2 regions of the Pseudoalteromonas sp. UCD-33C genome follow, and region 2 is predicted to be linked to the other one. Evidence: riboswitches for the same ligand, from Rfam matches in the RefSeq annotation. Region 2 holds a riboswitch; the other holds the start of a gene.
The links. Region 2 has a riboswitch for lysine ahead of dapA (4-hydroxy-tetrahydrodipicolinate synthase). Riboswitches for the same ligand answer to the same signal wherever they lie in the genome.
Positions count from the first base shown of each region.

Region 1: another riboswitch for lysine. It lies ahead of lysC (lysine-sensitive aspartokinase 3); the one in region 2 lies ahead of dapA (4-hydroxy-tetrahydrodipicolinate synthase).

Region 1 covers NZ_LJTB01000002.1:641,272-646,912, reverse strand. Annotated here, with positions in the region: gene AOG26_RS06140 (hypothetical protein) at 1-1,083, opposite strand, end outside; gene nhaD (sodium:proton antiporter NhaD) at 1,232-2,482, shown strand; lysine riboswitch at 2,571-2,743, shown strand; gene lysC (lysine-sensitive aspartokinase 3) at 2,825-4,204, shown strand; gene AOG26_RS06125 (4'-phosphopantetheinyl transferase family protein) at 4,181-4,918, opposite strand; gene AOG26_RS06120 (sodium-dependent transporter) at 5,067-5,641, shown strand, end outside.
Region 2 covers NZ_LJTB01000010.1:33,278-38,918, reverse strand. Annotated here, with positions in the region: gene AOG26_RS16230 (protein adenylyltransferase SelO) at 50-1,462, opposite strand; gene AOG26_RS16225 (DNA-3-methyladenine glycosylase I) at 1,471-2,166, opposite strand; lysine riboswitch at 2,350-2,546, shown strand; gene dapA (4-hydroxy-tetrahydrodipicolinate synthase) at 2,684-3,568, shown strand; gene AOG26_RS16215 (2,3,4,5-tetrahydropyridine-2,6-dicarboxylate N-succinyltransferase) at 3,583-4,323, shown strand; gene AOG26_RS16210 (PLP-dependent decarboxylase) at 4,323-5,528, shown strand; gene AOG26_RS16205 (succinylglutamate desuccinylase/aspartoacylase family protein) at 5,534-5,641, shown strand, end outside.

The sequences.
Region 1 (5,641 bases), on a different contig from region 2:
ACTAAGCAGCGGCTGAGCTTTTTTGCTGGCTTTTTTAAAGCGTTTTCTAAATTGTGTTTTAACGTCGTTGTAATCAGGAATATGCGGGCTTTGATAGGCGGGCACATCATCATGTTCAGGAAGCTGATATTCATCGTGCTCAAAGTCAACTAAGCCTGCCATATAGGCCACGATATGACGTTGCTGACCAAGTGAAAAGCGTTGCGCGTCTGAGACAAAGTTAGGCTGTACTGCACTTAACATGTTATCGACGCCATTTTTACGCACTAAACCAAGCACTTTAGCCGCTTGGCGAGTAATTAGGTTGTTGCGGCGTAACTCTTCACGCAGCGGCATCAACATATCGGCGCTTTTACGTAAACTTTCACGACCAACTAAATGCATTTCTAAAATACGGGTACGTAATTGTTCAAGCATGCGCTTGTCTTGATATGACTTACCAAGGCGGTCAATTTGCTCTATTTGCGCGCTAATTTGTGCTTCGATGGTATTAAAGCAAGCATGGAAGTCACCACGAATATCAACCATTTCAAGCATAGGCTCGATGTATTCATCGAACGCTTCAATTACAGCCTGATAGCGTTTTTGCAGTGATTGCACCGCGTTATCAGCTTTCGCTTGCTCAACAATATTTAAAATTGCGTTTTCATTGTGGGCAAACAATTTCATTATTTTTCGTACCCGATCATCCATAATACGGCTGAAGCGGCGAAGCTCGTCGTAATCTTCAATTTCACCGGCTTTAGCAAGGCGATTACCAAGGCGAGCTAAATCATCAACGAGCACGCTAATCTCTTGGGCAAGACCTAAGTGTTCTTCTTGTAGCAAGAAAGTCGCAAAATCGGCGATCGCGCGGTTGATTTCTAACTGCGATGATTTTGCCAGTGGAATGATAATATCTTGATTCAATAAACGATTTGTCTCTTTATAAATGCGTTCATTTGACCATGAAGGTTGTTTTTGTTTTATCGCATTTTGTACGTCTTTCAAGCTGAAATCAGCCATCTTAAAACGTTTAAATAGCAGTTCTAACACCCCCCAATGTTCAGTAAGGGTATTTAATAACTTTTTAGCTGGGATCATAAGGCTCCAGTAAATTCAGACTTTGGTGTTAGCGATTAGTATTAAATTATGTAATTGAGAATAGTTTTATGCTTTCTATGCTGCTAGAATCCGCGCCGAAACACTCGACTTACAATTTTTACATTATTATAAAGGTTGTTCAAACACCATGGTAACCCCACTTATCCTAACCCTGATAGCGGTGGCATTTTTGCTTATCGTTATAGAGGATATTATCCATGTAAACAAGGCCAAAACGACGCTTTTTTTTGGCACTTTATGCTGGATTATCTTATTTATCTCTCCAATTCATGGGCAAAGCCCAGAAACCATACAACATCAACTGGATCACAACATATTAGAAATCGCGACTTTGTGGCTGTTCTTAATGGCTGCGATGACCTTTGTAGCGTATTTAAACTCTAAAGGTTTTATCCAGAATATTGTTCATAAAATTATGCCAAATCAAATCAGTGAACGAAAGCTGATGTTTCTGATTGGTGGTTTTGCGTTTTTATTTTCATCTATTTCAGACAACATAACTGCCACTTTAATCTCGCTTGCGGTGGTGATGTCACTTAAGTTAGATCCTAAAAAATTAATAAAATATGCGACCTTAATTGTATTTAGTGTTAATTCGGGTGGGGTGTCGTTGATTACGGGTGATGTTACAACCCTGATGATTTTCTTAGACGAAAAAGTCACTATTGCTAATCTACTATTATTAATTGCCCCTGCACTGACAAGTGTTGCACTGCTCGCGGCGATGTTGTCGGTGGGTATGTCGGGTAATGTTGTGTTTGAAAAACAAGCAGCCCGTCGTATCGAAAAGACAGATATTACCATTGCGGTTATCTTCTTCTCGACGATTATTGCTACGTTAACTTTGAGTGTGCTTTATAGTGTGCCGCCGTTATTAACCTTTTTATTTGGTTTATCTCTGATGTTTTTGGTTGCGCAATTCTTAATGCGCAAAAAAGACGTAAACAAAAAAATTATCGATTATATTCGTGAAATTGAATACGACACCTTATTGTTCTTCGTTGGTGTGTTATTGCTGGTTGGCGCATTAAAAGAAGTTGGCATGCTTGCTAAATTTACTCACTTATATGAGTTGATGGCACCGGAATATGCCAACTACTTGATGGGGCTATTATCAGCGGCGGTAGATAACGTACCTCTAACTGCAGCACTTTTAAAAGCTGATATTGTGATGAGCCCTCAGCAATGGCTGTCGTTTACTTACGCAACTGGGGTAGGTGGCTCAATGCTTATAATCGGCTCTGCGGCAGGTATTATTGCCATGAGTAAGGTTAAGGCACTGACCTTTATGAGCTATCTTAAAATGTCGGTTTATTTATTAATTGCTTATACCGTTGGTTATTACGGTTCGCACTTAGCGGGCAGTTTAATTTCATAAAACAACTTGACAGCTAGACGTCTAAACGTTAACTTTCGAAGCCTGCTTTTAACAGCAGGCTTTGTTATTTTAACCAGGTGTTAACTTAACATTCAGAAGAGGTGCGATACTTAGGTAATTAATGTGAGGTGACGAACGCCGATGACCATTAATGAGGGAAGTACTCGCCGAGAAAATTAACCGGACGTCACGGTTATTTTTCGGTTTATGGGGCTGAATCCTCAAAACTGTCACCAAACTAGGTGGAGAGCTTCTGGCATGGACTACTCTTTATTTTCAAAGCACCCCCTTGCCGAGTTCTTCTTGAATTACTGTGGATAGTTTTCCACAAAAGGAGACGACATGAATACCCAATTAGCCGCCAACACAAAATCAGATTACGTTGTTGCAAAATTTGGTGGCACCAGTGTAGCTAACTTTGATGCTATGAGCCGCTGCGCAGAAATCATTTGTGCTGATAATCAAGTACGTATTGTTGCTGTGAGTGCCAGTGCAGGCGTGACAAACCATTTAGTTGCATTGTGTAAAGCTGATTTGAGCGCGGCTGAGCGTGTTGAGCATATTACTGGCGTTGTCGCCATTCAAGAAGCAATTTTGGCAGAGCTGTCACTGGATGCTGATTTAGCACATGGCTTTAATGAAACGCTTAAGGCTTTTCAAAAGCTAGCATCAGACGGGGCTAAGTCAGTAGCAGATCAAGATGAACTACTGAGCTTTGGCGAGCGTTTGTCATCGTATTTATTTACTCAAGTATTACGCGGTCAAGGTCTTGATGCGGTGCGTTTTGATGTACGTAAAGTGCTAAAAACAGATAGCCAATTTGCTAAAGCTACCCCAAATGTTGCAGCAACCGCTGCGGCTGCAAAAGAGCATTTAGTGCCGCTACTTGATGACCATGTTGTGGTAACTCAAGGTTTTATTGGTAGCAATGAGCACAATCAAACGACCACTTTAGGCCGTGGTGGTTCAGATTACAGTGCTGCATTACTCGCTGAAGCAATTAACGCAAAAAGCGTGCATATTTGGACCGATGTTGTGGGTATTTTCAGTACTGATCCGCGTTTATGCGCTAAAGCAAGCCCAATTGCACGCTTAAGCTTTGATGAAGCGGCAGAAATGGCAACGTTTGGTGCAAAAGTACTGCACCCGGCAACCATTTTACCTGCAAGCCGTAGCCATATTAGTGTGTTTGTTGGTTCAAGCCGTGAACCGCAGTTAGGTGGTACATGGATTGAAAAAGAAAAATCTCAGCAACCAGGTATTCGTGCCGTAACACAGCGTAAAAACCAAATTCTGTTAACGGTTAAAAGCCCTGAAATGCTCCTAGCGAGTGGTTTCTTAGCCCGTGTTTTCACCATTTTAAGTGAGTTTAATATTTCGGTTGATTTGGTTACTACCTCCGAGATCAGTGTTGCAATCACTTTAGATAACGCACCAAATGCATCACGCCCAGAGCTTGATCAAGCTTGTTTAGATAAGCTTTCTGAGTTTTGTCATGTGTCGGTTGAGAATAACTTAACGCTGGTGGCTTTAATTGGTTCTGAAATTCAATTACGTCAGCAAGAAATGAACTTAATGCAGGTATTGAGTGATTTTAATATTCGTTTAATTTGCCACGGTGCAAGTAAACATAACCTGTGCTTCTTAGTTGAGCAAAGTGAGTCAGATGAAGTCGTGCAGGCTATTCACAGCCGACTATTAGAAAGCCAAGTCGCGGCGTAAGTCGTTAAAATTAATAAAAGAGCACTGCCAGTCAGTGCTTTTTTGTGCCACAACACTTATATCAAAGCCTTCAACAGAGTTACTACTCGCGCTGAAATTATGTTTGCTCAATTCTTCAAATACATTAGGAGCAAGTAGTTTCGCAATTGGCTGAGCACTTGCTTTGGCAAGCGACTCTTTTAATGTCCAAATTCTAAAAAAGCACTGTGCCTGTTCATCGGGAGCGTCAAAACGGCTAATTAAGTCAACTTCATCTTGATGATAAAAATGCTTTGCGAGTTTGATAAAAGGGCGAGGCTTACTGCTTTGTTCAATATCAAAACCAAATCGCTGCTGTTCGGGGTTAAGGGCTGCGCCAATTAAACCATTTGAATGTGATAAACAGGCCCACACAGGTTCTCTGCGTTTTGTATGTAATTTGAGCTTACTGTCTTTGTCATTAAACTGGCTTGATATTTCATTGAGAGCTAAATCATCACTAGGGTAAGCATGTTGATACAAATACTTTAACGTTAGGCGAGTGGCTAAGTACTCTTGCTTGGCGCTAGGCACTTTGCGTTTTTCAAGCACGCTTAATTCAAACTCACTGAGTAATTTATCAAGGGGTAAACTTGCAACATCAATATGTGTTGCATCCATCAGCATAATTTTTTTGACCGTTATTTGGCTTTGCTGCTCGATGATAAGAGTATTCGAAAAGTAGTCACTGCTCATGGTTTAACGCTTACACGAAGGCTCGTATTTAGTTTTGTTTATTTTTACAGCAGATGCACATTTATAGGCATGAACAAACGCAAATAGTTTACGCAGTTGACTGTAATTATGGTTTAATGATGAAAAATAATAACAGATTTGTAGATGTATGGCACAAGTTCGTGACGGCTTTCAAAGTCGATTAGGTTTCGTTTTAGCAGCTTCTGGTGCGGCGGTAGGTTTAGGTAATATTTGGGGCTTTCCAACACAAGCGGCAAACCATGGCGGCGGTGCATTTTTACTTGTTTACTTCATTGTTATCTTCTTATTGGCGCTTCCGGCTCTTTATACTGAGCTGTATTTAGGCCACCAAGCGCAAGCGAATCCAGTAAAAGCATTATCTAACGCATGGCAAGACACAGCGCCTAAAGTGGGAGCCGCAGCTGGTTATATTGGCCTCTTTGGTGCGGTTGTAATGCTGAGCTTTTATTCGATAGTTGCCGGGTGGATGCTCGCTTATGCGCTCGAGCCAGTCGCAAGCTTCTTTGGTTTTACTGAGTTAAGTAACTTTTTACATAGTGACTCGATGGCACGTAATTTTGTGTTTACGCCACTGATGCTTATTCTTACCGCGAGTATTATTTTAAAAGGCGTTAAATCAGGTATCGAAACTTGGTCACGCCGCTTAATGCCATTATTGCTAGTGTTATTAGTGGCGTTAATTGCTTATATCGCCACCTTAGA
Region 2 (5,641 bases):
TTTAAAAAAATGAGCATTTACAATTGTTATCAACCATAAAGATTAACCCTTAAGTACCACAAAAAGTTTGGTAATTACAATCACCTTCCTTCGGAGGTTGATACCATGCCGCAAATTCTTCCTCATACTCATATGGTTTTTGAATAACTTTTAAAAACTCATTGATTGATGAACTAGATCCTGCCTTTTCATACTCAGCCAAGATCATTTCAATATTATGATTACGGGGAATGACTGCAGGATTAACAGCTCGCATTGTGCTGTAACTTTCAGCTGATGTTCTGAGCCTCCATTTTGAAACCCATTCTTTTAAATTAGAATCTATAACAAAGTCTTTCACTAAAGATTCAGTAAGTGCATTAAAAGTATTGGTGTAATCAAGTTGGTGTTGCTTCATTAACCCCAGTAACTCTGAAACTAAAGCATGATCGCCTTCTTGCTGACCAGCTAAGCCTAATTTCTGCTGCCACATAATATTAAATGCATCATTAAATTTAGCAGCAAAACCATTCACAACCGGTGAGAGTTGCTCAACGGCAGCATCTTGATCAGCAAATAAAGGGATTAAGCTTTCAGCTAAACGCGCAATATTCCAATTGGCAATATTCGGCTGATTACCAAATGCATAGCGCCCTTGATGGTCAATCGAACTAAACACCGTGTCTAAGTCAAACTGATTCATCATCGCGCAAGGACCATAATCAATGGTTTCACCGCTAATCAAGGTATTATCGGTATTCATCACGCCATGTATAAAGCCAATTCGCATCCAGCTGATAACGAGCTCAATTTGCTTATCTAGCACGGCGGTTAAAAATTCAATATAACGCTGCTCACCCGTACTGCTAATGTCAGGAAAGTGGCAATTTATTGCGTAGTCGACTAGCTTTTCTAACCCTTCTATATCACCTTGTGTAGCTAAGTATTGAAATGAGCCAACACGAATATGGCTTTTAGCTAAACGAGTGACAACTGCACCCGGGCGAGGTGGCTGGCGATACACTGTTTCACCAGTAGTAACCACTGCTAAACAACGCGTAGTCGCGATACCAAGCGCATGAAGTGCCTCACTCATGATGTACTCACGTACAGCCGGACCAATAGCACAGCGACCATCACCACCACGAGAGAATACAGTTGCTCCTGCGCCTTTTAGCTGTAAGTCCCACAATGTGCCATTGTTATCTGCAATAGCACCAAGCAAATGCGCTCTACCATCACCAAGACGCGGTGAAAAATGACCAAATTGATGACCTGAGTAACCAAGTGCAACCGGTGCAACATCTTTATCTATTGTTGAACCAGATAGTAATTTAGCTAAATATTCGCTGTCGTGTTTAATTTCAAAATTATCAGCTAACTTGTCATTAAATAGCAGTAATTGTGGCTTAGCAACGGCACTCGGCATATCTTTAATAGCAAGCAGTTCACTAATATCTGTGTATCGGGTTTGCAGTTCCATAACTGTCCTTAACGTGTTGCTACACCTACACGATTATCGCCTACACCATAGGCCACTAGTTGGCTTAGAGCCTGCAAGCTGTAACCGCTTTGCTGTTGTAATTCATTGAAAAAATCTTGTGCTGCTTGTAACGATTTCTTAGTTTGTAAGCCGCCATCAATCAACTCATGGGCACGCAAGTAGGCTTCTACATCGCGAGAAAGCAAAAAAGTATCTTTACCAAGCGCTCGCAAAGCGTACGGGCCAGTATTTCCCCCTAGACGCGCACCATGCTTTTTAAGATAGGCCCACAAACCAATAATATTGTCAGTTGGCCAATCTGCAATAAATTGGCTAAAACTGCCATGTTTCTCGGCAACTTCGTGGATCATGTACGCATTTTCAGGGATCGTTTGTACTTTTTTAAAATTACGAACAATTCGCTCATCACTGGCTTTTTGCTCAAGCATATCTGGCGGCATCATCAACAACTTTTCTACGCTGAAATCCCAAAACACATCACGAAAACCAGCCCATTTATTATTGATAACAGACCAATAAAAACCGCTTTGAAAGACTTTACGCGTAAACTCTTCTAACCATAAATCGTCATGCATTTTGGCAATATCAGTATCATCGAGCGGGTTTGATAACAATGCATGCAGCATTTCTTCGCTGCCTTTTCGAGATACGGCTCGCTGATAAATATCGTTAAATTTTTCCATCATTTTTCCAATTTATTTGGTTAACGCTAAGTGTACGTAAAAACACGCTTATACGTAACCATGTTGCAAAATCGGTCACTAAAAAACAAATCCTTCGCCTTGACACCTAGATGGCTAAAATGCTTTAATCGCCGCCAATACCCTATTTAACTATGTTGGCTTTAACCTTTAAAGCGAGCATAAAGGGCTGGAAGAGGTGCGTTATTCAGGTAGCGTATGGGAAGAGCACAGACTCTGTTGATCATACGTGAGGGGAATTAACGCCGAGAAGTAACACCGTTTGTGAGGTGCTTATTTCGGGCGACTGGGCTGAATCCCAGCGACTGTCACCAACAATAGCAAAGCGCTATTGATTAGTTTGGTGGAGAGCTTCTGGTCTTAGTATAATAAGGCCGTCGCGTCTTTATTATTTTAAGCCCATTCGCTCTTCGAATTATACCTTGTTCGAACGACGACATGCGGCTCCATTCAAATGTTCCCGCATAAACTCTTCGAATACCTTATAAGTTCGTGAGAGATGATCAACAATTTTGATTTAAACGACTATCCACTATGGACAGCGCTTGTCACGCCATTTTCTGAATCTGGCGAGGTCGATTACACGGCCCTTGAACAACTGGTTACTGAGCAGCAAGATGCAAATAACGGCATTTTATTGCTTGGCAGTACTGGTGAAGGACTGGCGCTTTCACTCAAAGAGCAACAAGCCATTGTTGAGCATGTTTGCCAATTAGCACCAAGTGTCCCACTCATGGTTGCTGTGGGTGGCATGAACCTTAAGCAACAAATTGCTTGGGTTGAATACTGCAACCAACTACCTATTCATGGCTACCTGTTAGGTTCACCTCTGTATGCAAAACCTGGGGTTGTTGGCCAAACACATTGGTTTGAAAGCCTACTAGAAGCAAGTAACCACCCTTGTATGTTGTATAACGTACCAGGACGCAGTGCAGTTGAGATTTCACCACAGGTGATCAAAAACCTTGCTGAGCACAAAAATCTTTGGGCCTTAAAAGAAGCCAGTGGCGACATTAGCAAATTTGAAGGCTTTAGAACGGCATCACCAACACTGGCCATATTTAGTGGTGACGATGCACTTATGCCATATTTTGCTCAAGCTGGTGCAAAAGGCTTAGTTTCGGTTGCCGCGAATGCTTGGCCGAGTCAAACCCATGAGTTTGTTAAACGTAGTTTAAGTGGTCAATACCCAAATCTATTCACCGATTGGTCGCAAGCAATCCAAAGTTTATTCGCTGTGGCAAATCCAATTCCCGTAAAAGTACTGATGCACCTGCAAGGTAAAATAAATACCCCGCATTTACGTCCGCCGCTTACGCATTTAGAGCTTGAGCAAACAGACAGCATCACCCACGCAAACAACACAATTTTATCTTGGAACTAAAAACAGGTTTTATCATGAGCTGGTTAGAATTATTAAACAACTTAGAATCAGGCGCAGTTCGCGCAGCAACACAAGACGAGAACGGCAACTGGCACGCCAATGTTGAAGTTAAACAAGGCATTTTAGAAGCCTTTAAAAACGGCACTAATACTGAGTTCCCAGGTGGTTTTGTTGATAAGCACAACTTAGCACCACAAGGGTTTGCAGCAGATGCTGGCGTGCGTATGGTACCAGGTGGTAGCAGTGTTCGCCGTGGCGCACACGTTGCCAAAGGCACGATTATCATGCCACCAGCATATGTGAATATTGGCGCGTTCATCGACGAAGGCACGATGGTCGATAGCCACGCATTAGTGGGTTCATGCGCACAAGTGGGTAAAAATGTTCACCTAAGTGCTGCAGTACAATTAGGTGGTGTACTAGAGCCAATTGGTGCTAGCCCTGTGGTTATTGAAGACGACGCATTCATCGGCGCAGGCTGCGTTATTGTTGAAGGTGTGGTTGTGAAAAAAGGTGCTGTACTTGCGCCAGGTGTTCGCTTATCGGCAACTATTCCTGTCTACGATTGCGTTAACGAACGCCAGCTAGACAAAGGTGAAGCCATCCCAGAAAACGCGATTGTGATCCCAGGCTCTCGCCCTGCTTCAAATGCATGGGCTCGCGAGCAAGGTCTAAGCATGTCTTGTGCATTGATCGTGAAATACCGTGATGAACAAAGTGATGCATCATTACTGTTAGAAGAGGTTTTACGTTAATGAGCTTTTTGAGCACGCCCATCAAGCAAGCGGTTGAACAAGTTTCAACACATCTTGATACGCCATTTTTTATCTATGATTTAGATAAATTAACTGCACATTTAAATCAACTGACTGCGCAAACCGATGTGAAACTTTGGTATGCCGTAAAGGCCAACCCACTGTCTCGCATTATTCAATGTTTAGACAGCGCAGGGTTTAACTTTGATGTTGCAAGTAAAGGTGAACTTGAGCAAGTACTTGCTCAAGGCATCGATAGCGAGCGCGTGCTCAACACTGGGCCTGCAAAGAGCCCTAAACAAATTTCACATTTTATTGCTCGCGGCGTACGTACCTTCGTGGCCGAGAGCATTAACCAAGTTCGCTGGTTAAACGAACAAGCAACAAAAGCAAATTGTCAGCTGCAAGTTCTATTGCGCGTACAACTTCGTTGGCCAGACAGCGAAAAGAATCCACTTGGCGGCGATAGCCTTACTCCTTTTGGTTTGGGCTGTGATGAGTGGCAAGCACTGACTGTAAGTGATTACCCAGCTCTTAACTTTGATGGCCTACATATTTTCCAATGGGGCAATATGCTAAGTACTGACAAGCTCGCCGAGCTATGGCGCGCAATGATTGCGCCATTACAACAGCTAGCAAGCTCATTAAATATTAACCTTAATATTCTCGATTTAGGGGGTGGCTTAGGCATACCTTATACTCAAGATGCTAACCGACTCGATTGGTCTGCACTTATCGAGACTCTGGCGGCTATTAAAGCAGATGCCGGTGTCAAAGAGCTTTGGATGGAACTAGGCCGCTATGCGGTGGGCGAATGCGGCCATTACGCAACGCCGGTTGTTGAGCGCAAAGAGAATTACAATCAACAACAAGTGATTTTATCAGGCGGTATTAACCATTTACTTCGCCCTGCTGTAACAAGCCAAGATTTTCCTGCGGCATTACTACGCGAGTCAACGGCTGAGCCTGCGGCAATGACTTTATACGGCCCTCTTTGCACCGCCCTTGATTGCTTAGGTGAGCACCAATTAGCGAGCGATTTAAATGAGCAAGACTGGTTGGTATTCAGCCAATGTGGCGCTTACGGCTTTACCGAAAGTATGCCGTACTTTTTATGTCACGAATTAGCGGCTGAATACATCCTTGAACAAGGCAATATTGAGTGCATTCGTAGCGCTGAAGATGCCAGCTATTATTTAAGGTAATCTCCATGAGTAAAGAGTTAATCAGCCAAGAGAATATTGTGGTTGGCGAGATTGCCAACGGCCTACCTCTAACAATTCCTGTGTATCGCTTAAAAGGCGATGGCACGGGACCA